Regions from separate parts of the Bradyrhizobium sp. LTSP857 genome, predicted to be linked through region 4. Evidence: predicted binding sites of a transcription regulator. Region 4 holds the regulator's gene; each other region holds the start of a gene.
The links. The regulator PhoB, encoded in region 4, activates phosphate uptake and scavenging genes when phosphate is short. The targets are predictions, from matches to a motif close to TGTCATNNANCTGTCAT.
Positions count from the first base shown of each region.

Region 1: a site for PhoB is predicted at 1,734-1,750, ahead of UP06_RS03700 (acetoacetate decarboxylase). Genes of this name have one in related genera too.
Region 2: a site for PhoB is predicted at 1,611-1,627, ahead of UP06_RS17770 (DUF2794 domain-containing protein). Genes of this name have one in related genera too.
Region 3: a site for PhoB is predicted at 1,452-1,468, ahead of pstS (phosphate ABC transporter substrate-binding protein PstS). Genes of this name have one in related genera too.

Region 1 is NZ_JYMS01000007.1:449,422-452,754, reverse strand. Features, by position in the region: gene UP06_RS03710 (aldehyde dehydrogenase family protein) at 1-198, opposite strand, end outside; gene UP06_RS03705 (patatin-like phospholipase family protein) at 519-1,694, opposite strand; gene UP06_RS03700 (acetoacetate decarboxylase) at 1,920-2,702, shown strand; gene UP06_RS03695 (transporter) at 2,813-3,333, shown strand, end outside.
Region 2 is NZ_JYMS01000027.1:78,696-82,028, reverse strand. Features, by position in the region: gene acnA (aconitate hydratase AcnA) at 1-85, shown strand, start outside; gene UP06_RS17775 (DUF1223 domain-containing protein) at 305-1,084, shown strand; gene UP06_RS17770 (DUF2794 domain-containing protein) at 1,690-2,061, shown strand; gene UP06_RS17765 (GNAT family N-acetyltransferase) at 2,208-2,738, opposite strand; gene UP06_RS17760 (Bax inhibitor-1/YccA family protein) at 2,964-3,333, opposite strand, start outside.
Region 3 is NZ_JYMS01000005.1:67,361-70,693, forward strand. Features, by position in the region: gene UP06_RS00680 (L,D-transpeptidase) at 1-863, opposite strand, end outside; gene UP06_RS00685 (hypothetical protein) at 1,202-1,381, shown strand; gene pstS (phosphate ABC transporter substrate-binding protein PstS) at 1,512-2,564, shown strand; gene UP06_RS00695 (CaiB/BaiF CoA transferase family protein) at 2,582-3,333, opposite strand, start outside.
Region 4 is NZ_JYMS01000037.1:40,266-43,598, reverse strand. Features, by position in the region: gene UP06_RS23690 (GcrA family cell cycle regulator) at 424-936, shown strand; gene phoB (phosphate regulon transcriptional regulator PhoB) at 1,163-1,870, opposite strand; gene phoU (phosphate signaling complex protein PhoU) at 1,893-2,609, opposite strand; gene pstB (phosphate ABC transporter ATP-binding protein PstB) at 2,621-3,333, opposite strand, start outside.

The sequences.
Region 1 (3,333 bases), on a different contig from region 4:
GCCGAAATCCTGTCGCTTCTCGGCAACCAGATCGGCAAGCTTGTTGAGAATGGCGATCCGCTGATGCGGCTTCAGCCAGGCCTTTCGGTCAGCGAGCAGCTTTCGTGCGGTCTCGAACTTCGCCTCCAGCGCGGCGGCGTCGTCACTGGCGAGTTCGGTGATCTCTTTTCGGTCGAAGGCCTGTACGACTTTGATCATCATTGTCTCCCGCGCATCGGCGAGTCAGAGGCGGCATGGAGCTGCAGGCCGAGGCGCGCTGCTCTCCGGCTGTCTGCACCGCGCGGATCAACTTGGCCTCCCAACGCCCTTACCGCGAAGTGTATGGCATCGGGCGCGAGCTGGCCACGTCGCGCGTCGGCGCGGAGCGGGTGCGGTCGTGCGATTTCGCAATGATGGCATTGTGCCGGTGTTTTGCCCGACGAGTCAAACCGACTTGCGGATGCGCTAAGTCATTGATCCGACAGCCGCCGGCTACTGTGCATGGGGTTGTTTTCGGCCTTTTTGTTGGGGAGGGCCCCTCACGCGCTCTCCGTCTCCCGATGCACGTCGTGCACCACGAGGCCCATGCCTTCCTCCGGCATCTTGATCCAGTCGCGCCGCTTCAGCGTGCGCTTGGTGTCCTCGTAGCCGCTGGTCCAGTGCTCGCGCATCGAGGTGCCCGAGAACTCGTGGTCCTTGGCGTCGCCCTCATAGGCCTTTTGCTGGTAGATCAGATGCAGGATCGCGATCTCCGGCATGCTGCGCAGGCTTGTCTTGAGGCTGCGATCCTCGTCGGACAATTGCTCGTCCGGAATCTTCGCCAGCGCCTTGTAGAGCTGGACCTTGAGATTGTGCGTCTTGCGATAGACATCGGTGTTGTGGCGCGTGCGCGAGGAATACATGATGTCCTTGTGGCGGGCCATCACGTCCTGGATCGAGCGCGGCAGCACGCCGCGGGCGCTGAACAGGTCGACCTGGAACACCAGCGAATTCAGTGCATCCTCCTGGTCGAGCAGGTGCTGGAGCGGGGTATTGGAGACGATGCCGCCGTCCCAGAAATGATCGGTGCCGATCCGCACCATCGGCAGCGCCGGCGGCAGCGCGCCGGAGGCCATGATGTGCTCCGGCTCGATCTCGTCATGGGCGTTGTCGAAATAGATGAAATTGCCGGACAGGATGTTCACCGCGCCGACCGCGAAGCGGACCTTCTTCTCGTTGATGAGGTCGAAGTCGACCAGCTCGAGCAGCGTCTCCTTCAGCGGAGCCGTGTCGTAATAGCTGGTCGCAGTTCGGGCCCCGACCGGGCTGAGCCACGGATTGACCTGGTGCGGCGTGAAGAAGCCGGGCTGGCCCATCGCCGAGGTCATGTAGGCGCTGACGAAGTTGCGCGCCTGGCGGAAGATGTCGCCGTCGGGCGTGTAGTGCCAGATCTTGCGGTTGGTGATGCGCTCCCAGAAGATTCGGAGCTGATCGAGCCGGTTCTCCGGCTTGTTGCCGGCGATGATGGCGGAGTTGATCGCGCCGATCGAGACGCCGCAGACCCAGTCAGGCTCGATGCCGGCCTCGTGCAGCGCCTGGTAGACGCCGGCCTGGTAGGCACCGAGCGCGCCGCCGCCTTGCAGCACCAGCGCGACGCGATCGCAGCGCTCGGGGCGCCAGCCCCGTGAGGGAGGCTGCTGTGTCTGATGTGTCGGTTGCGACGTGCGGGCGTCCATGGTGGTGCCTCCTGCTTTTCCAAACGATTGCGTCCGGCAATGACGGTGTGATGACAAAGCGGGCATCGATGCATCGTCGGCATGCAGATCAACCGCAACGGGAATGGCACGGGGTCGTGCGGTTGACGGAAATCCTTCACATCGCGGTCAATGACGGCGGCTAGCAATTTGGATAAAGTCGGTAGCCGCCGGGCAAAATCACAGACGTCACACAGGAGAGCAGCGATGCGCAGGGAAGATTTGCTGAGACTTCCATCCATGCCGGCGGCCGGGCCAAGCTATCCGGCCGGCCCTTATCGCTTCGTCAACCGCGAATTCCTCGTCATCACCTACGAGACCGACCCGGACCTGATCCGCGCCGGGCTACCTGAGCCGCTGGAGCCGATCGACCAGCCGATCGTGCATTACGAATGGATCAGGATGCCTGACTCCTCCGGCTTCGGCAGCTACACCGAGTCCGGCCTCGTCATCCCCGCGCGCCTGCATGGCGAGGAGGTCAATTTCGTCTCGCAGATGTATCTCGACGATGATCCGCCGATCGCGGCCGGCCGCGAGATTTGGGGCTTTCCCAAGAAATACGCCCATCCCAAGCTCGATATCGTCAAGGACACGCTGACGGGCACGCTGGAATATGCCGGCCAGCTCGTCGCCATGGGCACGATGGGCTACAAGCATGAGAGCATGGCCGGCAACGGCGATCTCACCCGCGCCACGCTGTCGAAGACGCAGATCAATCTGAAGATGATCCCGGGTGTCGACGGCCATCTCGAGGTCTGCCAGCTCGTCGCCATCAACCTCATCGACATCGTGCCGAAGGGCTCCTGGATCGGACCCGGTCGGCTGCATCTGGTGCCGCATGTGAATGCGCCGGTTGCCGATTTCCCGGTGCGCCGCTGCATCGGGGCGCATCACTACATCGCCGATTTGACGCTGCCGTTCGGCCGCGTCGTGCACGACTACATCAAGGAGGCCCAGGCGGGGGCCGCGACGGGGCTGGCCGCGGAGTAGGGCGGCACACCATCATCAAGCTGTAACATCGGCGTAATTGAGTACCCGCGAGAGATCCGGAGGAGGCCATTAACGGCCCCCCGGACATGGGCGCATATGTGGGGGTCAGCATGGCTGAGCCGGCAAAGCTTGTCAGCGCGATATCGGATGTTGCGCCGGCCATTCCAGGCCTCGTCTGGGCGTTCCGGCTGCACAGCGACGGCAGCGCCGAGGCGCTGCCGGTCGCCCAGCCGATCGAGTTCAGCCATGATGGCCGGCTCTGGCTGCATTTCAACCTCACCGATGCGCGCGCCCGGCCATGGATTGCCGATTCCAGCCTGCCGCCGCTCGCACGCGAGCTGCTGCTGTCGAACGACACGTTCCAGCAGCTTCACGTCATCGATCACTGCGTCTACGGCGTGTTTTCCGATCTCGTGCGCGACATCGACAGCGCGACGGAAGAGACCGCGTTCCTGCGCTTCGCCATGACCGAGCATCTGCTGGTGTCCGGCCGTCATCAGGCGCTGTGCTCGGCGGATGCGACCCGCCGCGTGCTCGAAGGCGGCTATCGCGTCGACAATGTCGCTCATCTGCTTGAGAAGATCGTCGACGAGGTCGCCGACACGCTGGACCGCATGGCCGACAAGCTCGG
Region 2 (3,333 bases), on a different contig from region 4:
TTGCCGCATCGATACGCTGGATGAGCTCGATTACTACCGCAACGGCGGCATCCTGCACTATGTGCTGCGCAAGCTCGCGGCGTAAGCGCGGATTTGTGAACGGTGGCTCACTGGTAAGTGAGTAGAAGGTTAGTCGAAGGCGGCCTATCACAAGGCCGCCTTCGTGCGTTACGGCATGCTTCGGATGGGCCCGCCCGGCGGAAAAGTCCGCTTTGGACGGTTGAATGTGCCGTGCCCGTAAGACTACGGTGACCATCAGGCGATAGGATCTTCCCCCAACGAGTTACGGTATGTGACGTTCGATATGACTGGAATGATGGCTTCTCATTTGGTTTCGCGGTGGTCCGGGGCACTCTGGTCGGGAGCACTTGGTATCTGTGCGATCGTCGCCGTCATCCGTCCCGCCGAGGCCGATCCCCGCGCCGTGGTCGAGCTCTTCACCTCGCAGGGCTGCTCGTCCTGCCCGCCCGCTGACAAGGTCATCGGCGATCTCGCCAACGATCCCTCGGTCATCGCGCTGAGCATGCCGATCGACTATTGGGACTATCTCGGCTGGAAGGACACGCTGGCGGATTCGCGCTTCTCGGCGCGGCAGCGTGCCTATTCACGGATGCGCGGTGACCGCGAGGTCTATACGCCGCAGGTCGTCGTCAACGGCTCCGCACATGTCATCGGCAGCGACCGCGCCGGCATCGAAAGTGCAATCGGCAAGACCGACAAGGGCACAGGTGTAATGAGCGTGCCGGTGACGATGTCGCTCTCGGGCAAGCAGATCAACGTGTCGGTGGCCGCGAGCAAGGAGCCGGCGATCTCGCATGGCGAGGTCTGGATCTGCTCGATCACGAAATCGGTGCCGATCGAGATCAGCCGCGGCGAGAATCGCGGACAGCAACTCACCTATCACAACGTCGTGCGCAATTTGCTCAAGGTCGGCGACTGGAACGGACATTCGGAAAGCTGGACGGTGCCGATCGAGAACCTCACGTCGCGCGACGGCGTCGACGGCGCGGTGGTCTATGTCCAGGACGGCAGCCGCGAGAAGCCCGGCCCGATGCTCGGTGCCGCGTACACGTCGCTGCACTGAAGCGTAGGCTTCACACTTCTTCCCTGACTCGCAAAACACTATCCCCTCGTGGTGAGGAGGCGCGTTAGCGTCTCGAACCACGCAGGCGCGCGCTGCTGCAGCTCGGCCTCATCCTTCGAGACGCCGCTTCGCGGCTCCTCAGGATGAGGGAGAGAGTTTTCGCGCGGATGTTCGGAGAGCACGCGACGGCAGCTATATCCCGCCACAAACAAAAAAGGACCAACTTGCGTTGGCCCTCTTTTTCGTGCGTACAGACCCGATCCCAACGACCCCGGGGGGCTGGGGGCTGAGGAATCCGGAACCGAAAGGACCGGGTCAACGCACACAAGTCTTTTCGCAATGCAGGGCGGCAGTCGCTAGGCAGAAAAGAGGCGATACTATGATTCCTGCTAACGATCCCGTGACGGTTTGCCGCTGAGAAGTTCCACCGTTGCGTGTGTCATGATTCGCAACCTATTTGGCGGGTTGAGCCGGAGCCCGTTCGCAGCCTTTGCAACAGCCTCTTGCGGTGGCGAACGGTTGGAGCAATCATGCAATTGTCATGATCCGCGGTCCGGGGACGGTCTTCGCGGACGCGATCATGCTGGTGTGACAGGAGGCGTTCCATGAGTCTGACGTCGGAGGATGCCGATCCGAGCGAGCAGCGCGCAGTGGCGCGTCCCGCCGCTGCGAATGCCCACCCGAACCGGGTGACGTTCAACCGGCTCGAACTGAACCGTATCCTCAATCTCTATGGCCGCATGGTCGCCGACGGCGAGTGGCGCGACTATGCCATCGACTTCCTGAAGGACCGTGCGGTGTTCTCGGTGTTTCGCCGCGCGTCCGAAGTGCCGATCTATCGCATCGAGAAAGACCCGCGGCTCGCGCGCAAGCAGGGTATGTACAGCGTGATCTCGGCGACCGGTTTGATCCTGCGCCGCGGCCAGGAGCTCGAGCGCGTGCTGCTGGTGATCGACCGCAAGCTGGCAGTGGTGTAGCGGCCGTTGTCGTAGCCGACGTAGGGTGGGCAAAGGCGCAACGCGCCGTGCCCACCATCTCTCCTCAATGGCCGATCATGGTGGGCACGCTTCCGCCTTCGCTCTTCGAGCTATGGCGGACAAGTCGCTTTGCCCACCCTACGAAACTATCTCGTGGGCACCGTGCTCGCACCCTCGCCGAGATCCCGCTGCATCATCACCGTGTCGAGCCAGCGGCCGAATTTCAGGCCGACATTGGGATGGGTGCCGATCATCTTGAAGCCGCCCTTGGTGTGCACGCCGATCGAGCCGGCATTGGCGGAATCGCCGATCACGGCGATCATCTGGCGGAAGCCGCGCGCCTCGCATTCGGTGATCAGTTGCTCCAACAGCAACATGCCGATGCCGCGGCGATGGAAGGACGGATCGAGATAGATCGAGTTCTCGACCGTGAAGCGATAGGCCGGCCGCGGCCGGTAGGCGCCGGCATAAGCGTACCCTGCGACGCGGCCGTCGAGCTTGGCGATGAAATAGGGATAGCCGCCGTCAACCAGCGCGCGATAGCGCCGCATCATCTCGGCGAGGTCGGGCGGTGCCAGCTCGAACGTCGCGGTGCCCTCGCGGACGGCCTGCTGGTAGATGGCGGTAATGGCGGGAACGTCGGCCTCGGTGGCGGGCCTGATTTCGGGTGCTGACATGGGGAGAAGATTAGAGCCTTCCGGCGGCCGCTGGAAGGGGCAGCGTCGTTGCCACACCCGTCATTGCGACCGCAGCGAAGCAATCCAGAAATGCATCCGCGGAGGGACTCTGGATTGCTTCGTCGCAAGGGCTCCTCGCAATGACGGAGCGCGAGGAAACACCAGGCTCAAACAAAAACCCCGGCCTCACGGCCGGGGTTCGTATCCGTTCTCTCAGTCTCTCGCTTAGTCGCGCTGGCCGAGGAGCTGCAACAGCAGCGTGAACAGGTTGATGAAGTTCAGGTACAGCGACAGCGCACCGGTGATCGCCGCACGCTCTGCGATGTCACCGCCGGCCGAGGCGTAGCCGTAGATGTAGTCGTTCTTCAGCCGCTGGGTATCCCAGGCGGTGAGGCCCGCGAACACCAGCACGCCGACCACCGACACGACGAACTGCAGCAACGTGCTTCCCAGGAACACGTTGACCAGGCTCGCGATGACGATGCCGATCAGGCCCATGAACAGGAACGATCCCATCCCGCTCAGGTCACGCTTGGTGGTGTAGCCGTAGAGGCTCAGTGCGCCGAAGGTCGCCGCGGTGATGAAGAACACCCGC
Region 3 (3,333 bases), on a different contig from region 4:
TTGGCGGCGTCCAACTGAGTCGCCGCATCCGCGGCCTTGGTTGCGGCCTTCTGCTTCAGCTCGTCGGCCTTGGCTTTGGCCTGGTCGTTCTTGGCATTCGCAACCAGCTTGTCGGCATAGGCGTTCTCGGCGTCGGCGCGGGCCTTCTGCTGCTCGAGCTTGCGCAGCGACGCCGGGAGCGATTGCGCTTCTTTCGCCGCCGCGGCAGCAGCCTTCTTGGTTTCGTCGGCCGCCCTGGTGGCCTCCTCGGCCTCGGCTGCGAGTTTGCCGATACGGCCGGGAGCCGCAGCAATGGCCTCCTTATTCGGCACGAACAGCGAAGGATGCGAAAAGTCGACCGGAGCGGCGTCGTTCGGCGAGATGATCACCCGCATCCCGATATTGGTCTTCTCGAACAGCCCCTCGGCGAAGTTGAAGGGCATCCGCACGCAGCCGTGCGAGGCCGCGTAGCCGGGCAGCGGTCCGCCGTGCAGCGCGATGCCGTTCCAGGTGATGCGCTGCATGTTCGGCATCCAGGCATCGTCATACATGGTCGAGTGGTGGTCCTTGTCCTTCTCGACGACGGCGAAAACACCGGCCGGCGTCTCGCGCCCCGTGGTTCCGGTCGAAACCGGCGCACGCAGGATCCAGCCCTCGGCGTCATAGAAGGTGACCTGCTGGCTCTTGATCGACACGACCGCCATGATCGGCTCGCCGGCTTCGCGCGGCGCAACTGCCTCGGCGGTCTGGCGCGGCTGCTTCGCAGCCATCGCACCTGTGCTCAGCGCGGTCAGCGCAGCCACTGCCGCGAACATCACAATTCCGGGAGGCCCCCAACGCCGCATCGTTTCCTTGGATTGCGCCGTCGTCAGTCGGTCTTTCATGCCATACCCCGGTTGCCTGTCAGCACTTGCGTCGATCATCGGTCAGATTGCGATCTTTGGATTAAGAAATCGCAGCCACCATCCGTTCCGTATCCGGCGATTTTCGGTCCGTACCAGTGACAAATCTCTCATATACGACGGCTCGCGCGGGCGGAAGGGCGACCGGGGACTGAAGCTGGTGGCTGAGAGGCTGGCCAGGGGCTGGCGGACCTGCGCGGCAGAATGTCCGCCTTCGGAGGCGACGCGGACAGGATGTGACCGGAATCACAGAGAATTGCGTTAGACCGCGGCAACCTTGGCCCTAACCTCTGTGAGGCGGCCTATCGGAGGATGAGCAGGTGTCCTCAATTCTCTCGCAGATTGCTTCGGTCGTGGCTGGCCTCGCGCTGCTCACCACCGGCTTCATCGTCTTTCCCGAAAACTATAGAAGAAGTCTCGCGAAAGGCCTGGCCATCTCGATCTCGCTTGCCGTGCTCGCGGCTGTTCTGATCACGGTGGCACGCAACCTTGGTTCTTGAAGGGGGCAGGCGTTTTCAGTCACGGCGGGCTGACATCACGTTGCAGCCAAACCAGATGGTTCTGATATCCATTACATTTTTGTGACGTAGGCCACATAGGCCTCCGGCTCATGCTGCTAATTTCGCATGCATGATGAAACATCTCAGGCTACCGATCGTCCTCACCGCCCTGGTCGTCGCGACGCAAAGCTTCGCCGCCGAGACCACGGGTGCAGGCTCAACCTTCGTTTCGCCCGTGATGGCGAAATGGATCGACGCCTACAAGGCAAAGACCGGCAACACCGTCAGCTATCAGGCGGTGGGATCGAGCATCGGCGTCGGCTTGATCAAGAAGGCCACTGTCGATTTCGGCGCCACCGACATGCCGCTTGATCCTAAGGAGCTGGAGAAGCTCGGCATGATCCAGTTTCCGATCGTGATCGGTGGCGTCGTTCCGGTCGTCAACATCGACGGCGTCAAGCCGGGCCAGATTCACTTCACCGGCGAGGTGCTCGCGGGCATCTATCTCGGCAAGCTCAAATCCTGGAATGATCCGGCCATTCGCGCGATCAATCCCGACCTAAAGCTGCCGAATGCGCCGATCACCGTCGTTCATCGCATCGACGGCTCCGGCACGACGTTCAACTGGTCGAACTATCTCTCCAAGGTTAGCCCGCAATGGAAGACGAGTGTTGGCGAAGGCACGGCTGTCGAGTGGCCGGTCGGCGTGGGCGGAAGGGGCAATGACGGCGTCGCCTCGCTCGTCGGTCTCGTGCCCGGCTCGATCGGATACCTCGAATATGCCTATGCGCTGCAACGGCTCGACAAGATCTCGTTCGGCGTGGTGCAGAACAGCGCCGGCAATTTCGTCGTCCCCGACGCCGCATCGTTCCAGGCGGCTGCCTCGAGCGCGGACTGGAAAGCGGAAAAGGATTTCCACCTGGTTCTCACCAACGCGCCCGGCGAGGATGCCTACCCGATCACGGCGACGACCTTTGTGTTGATGCCGATCAAGCCGAAATCGCCGGAGAGATCGGCGGCAGCCATCGACTTCGTGCGCTGGTCGCTGGACAACGGAAAATCGCAGGCCGAAACGCTCAATTACGTTCCGTTGCCGGCCGCCCTGATCCAACAGGTCGAGCAGTACTGGCAGCAGAGCTTTGAGGCGACAACCGTAACGGCGTCGGCGATCGGCAAACGCTGACGCCAGAGCGGCGCGCCTTAGGGCGCGCCAACTGCCTTGTTCGCAACGAGCGTCTCGATTTCACCCTCGCTCAGGCCCGCTTCGCGCAGCACCTCGCGCGAATGCTCACCGAGGCGCGGCGGCATGCGATGGATGCCGGCGGGGCTTTCGGAAAATTTCGTTGCGGGGCGGGCCTGCCGGATGCGGCCTTCGGTCGGATGATCGATATCCGCAAACAACCCGACGGCGGCGAGATGCGGCTGCTCGCCAATCTCGGTGAGCCGGGCGAAGGCCGTGTGCGGCACGTCCAGCCGCAGCAGCAATTCCTCCCACTCGGCCGTGGTGCGGGTCGGTCCGATCTCGCTCATGCGATCGTAGATTTTGTCGATATTCTGGGAGCGCAGCACGGGATCGCGCACGCCGAGCTCGTCGCTTAGTTCAGGACGGCCAACGGCCTCGAAGAAGGCGCACCAATTGTCCCCGGAATAGGGCAGCATCGTCAGCCAGCCGTCCTTGGTCTTCACCGGACGCCGGTTCTTCATCCGCTTGTATCCGGTCGGGCCGATCGGAGGATCGAAGGCGTGCCCGCCCAGCATCTCGATGCTGTTGAAGCCCGCGATCGTCTCCAGCATCGGCACTTCGACCATCTGGCCCTGTCCGGTGCGCTCGCGCCGGAACAAGGCCGCGGACACCGCGCCGACCATGGCCATGGCGCAAATCTTGTCACCGATCAGGCTGGGGACGAATTGCGGCTCCTCATCCGATCCGATCGATGATGCCAGGCCCGAGG
Region 4 (3,333 bases):
CCTGAACGCGCGTTGCGCAGCGCGTCATTTGGTCCGGAAAACGAAACGTGCCGCCTTTTAAGGGCGGCACGCGTCACTATCTTATGCTTGGCACCACGGGTGTCAATGCCGCCGGGAAAGCCTCGCGAAACGCTGAATCCGTAGTCTTGCGGTGCCGAATTTGCGGATTTTGGCCACGGAACATGTGGAAGCGAGTCGGCGGACTCTTGCGCGTGAGTCACGCCATATTGTAGCGTTTGGTTTGTCAGATACGACATCTCGTGCAGCGGTTCTGATCTCTAAGTCCTCTTGTACCGGCGTAAACGTTCGGGCGCGTCTTCGTGCCCGGCGAGCCTTAAGGGATTCTGACGGCACGGGTTTTTCGAGACTTAGCATTCGTTGTGCGCCCCAGGATGGCTGGCGCGCGGCGAAGGAAAGGGTGCAATGACGGTTTTGACTTGGTCGGACGATCGCGTCGAGCAGTTGAAAAAGCTCTGGGAGGCCGGATTGTCGGCCAGCCAGATCGCGGCCGAGCTCGGCAACGTGACCCGCAACGCCGTGATCGGCAAGGTGCACAGGCTTGGCCTGTCGGGCCGCGCCAAGAGCCCGTCGTCGGCTGCTCCGCGGCCGCGCAAGGCGCGTCCCGCGCAGCACATGATGCGGGTGAGCCGGCCGATTGCGCGCGGCAACACCGCGCTGGCGCAGGCCTTCGAGGTCGAGGTCGAGGCTGAACCGGTCACCTACGACAACGTGGTGCCGATGAGCCAGCGGCTGTCGCTGCTTGAATTGAACGAGGCAACCTGCCACTGGCCGGTCGGAGATCCCTCGAGCCCGGATTTCTTCTTCTGCGGCGGCAAGGCGCTTTCCGGCCTGCCCTATTGCGCCCAGCACTCGCGGGTCGCCTACCAGCCGGCGTCGGATCGCCGCCGTGCGCCGGTGAAGCCGGGTCCGCGCTGAGTTAGTCGATTTAGCTGGTTGCTAACGGCTGCCGTCACATGATGACGGCGCAACAAATTCAGTGTCGTCCCGGCGAAGGCCGGGACCCATACTCCGAGAACGCAGTTATTGCGCGAGAGGGCGACTCCGAGTCTTCGCCAAACCACACCCTGTGGTTATGGGTCCCGGCCTTCGCCGGGACGACATCGGAGATGGTCGCGGCGGTTAACAAACTAACCGCAGAAACCTACGCCTGCTCCGCCTTCGCAAAACGATCGTCCAGCGCATAACCGGCACCGCGCACGGTGCGGATCGGGTCCTGCTCGCGGCCGAGATTGAGCAGCTTGCGCAGGCGGCCGATATGCACGTCGACGGTGCGTTCGTCGATATAGATGTCGCGGCCCCAGACGCTGTCGAGCAGCTGCTCGCGCGAAAACACCCGGCCCGGATGCTCCAGGAAGAACTCCAGCAGGCGATATTCGGTCGGACCGAGATCGATCGGACGGCCCGAACGCGCCACGCGGCGTTTTTCACGGTCGAGCTCGATGTCGCCAAAAGCGAGCACCGTGGCGAGCCGCTCGGGGCTTGCGCGCCGCAGCAGACCCTTCACGCGCGCCAACAGCTCGGGCACCGAGAACGGCTTGACGATGTAATCGTCGGCGCCGGTCGCCAGTCCCCGCACCCGCTCGCTCTCCTCGCCGCGCGCGGTGAGCATGATGATCGGGAGTTGCTTGGTGTCGGACCGCGCACGAAGCCGCCGGCACAGCTCGATGCCGGAGAGGCCCGGCAGCATCCAGTCGAGCACGATCAGATCGGGGATGTGCTCCTTGAGACGGGTGTCGGCGTCGTCGCCGCGCATCACCGTCTCGACGTCATAGCCGTCGCCTTCGAGGTTGTAGCGCAGGAGCTCGGTGAGAGCTTCCTCGTCTTCAACAACCATAATGCGTGCGCCCATGGGGTCGTCGCTCCTTAAGTCTTCAGGTGTTCGGGACCGTCGTGGCGAAGGTCGTCATGTCGCCCTTCGGGCGCTTGTCGGTCATCGCCTGACCTTCGATCATGTAGAACACGGTCTCGGCGATGTTGGTGGCGTGATCGCCGATCCGCTCGATGTTCTTGGCGCAGAACATCAAATGGATGCAGAACGAAATGTTGCGCGGATCTTCCATCATGTAGGTGAGGAGCTCGCGGAACAGCGAGGTGCAGATGGCGTCGACTTCCTCGTCGCCCTTCCACACCGCCATCGCCGCCGGCAAATCATGCGCGGCATAGGCGTCCAGCACCGACTTGACCTGCTGCTGCACCAGATCGGTCATGTGCTCGAGGCCGCGGAACAGCTTGAGCGGATGAAAATCCGTCTCCAGCGCCGCGACGCGCTTGCCCATGTTCTTGGCGAGGTCGCCGATGCGCTCGAGATCGGTCGCAACGCGCATGGCGCCGACGATCTCGCGCAGATCGACCGCCATCGGCTGGCGGCGGGCGATGGTGAGCACCGCGCGCTCCTCGATGCGCTTCTGGAGCGCGTCGAGCTCAACGTCGGTGATGACGACGCGCTGGCCGAGCGCGACGTCGCGGCGGATCAGCGCGTCGACGGAATCGACGATCATGCGCTCGGCAATCCCGCCCATCTCGGCAACCAGGCGCGTAAGTTCCTGGAGGTCGGTGTCGAAGGCCTTTGCGGTATGTTCAGAACCCATGTCCCGTCTCCTCAGCCGAACCGGCCGGTGATGTAATCCTGCGTGCGCCGATCAGTCGGCGACGTGAAGATCTTGCTGGTGTCGTCGAACTCGATCAGCTCGCCGAGATACATGAAGGCGGTCTTGTCGGAGACGCGGGCCGCCTGCTGCATGTTGTGGGTGACGATCGCAATCGTGTAGCTCTCGGACAATTCCTGGATCAGCTCCTCGACCTTGGCGGTCGAGATCGGGTCGAGTGCCGAGCAGGGCTCGTCGAACAGGATCACCTCGGGCCGCACCGCGACGGTGCGGGCGATGCAGAGGCGCTGCTGCTGGCCGCCGGAGAGCGACAGGCCGGACGCGTTGAGCTTGTCCTTGACTTCGTTCCACAGCGCGCCGCCACGCAGCGCCTTCTCGACGCGGCCGTCCATCTCGGACTTCGATATCTTTTCATAGAGACGGATACCGAAGGCGATATTCTCATAGATCGTCATCGGGAACGGCGTCGGCTTCTGGAACACCATGCCGACGCGGGCGCGGAGCAGATTGAGGTCGAGCTTGGGGTCGAGAATGTTGGTCTGGTCCAGCATGAGCTGACCGGTGACGCGCTGACCCGGATAGAGGTCGTACATCCGGTTGAAGATGCGCAGCAGGGTCGACTTGCCGCAGCCCGACGGGCCGATGAACGCCGTGACGCGGTTGGCACCGAGCGTCAAGTTGATGTTCTTCAACGCGTGGTGCTCGC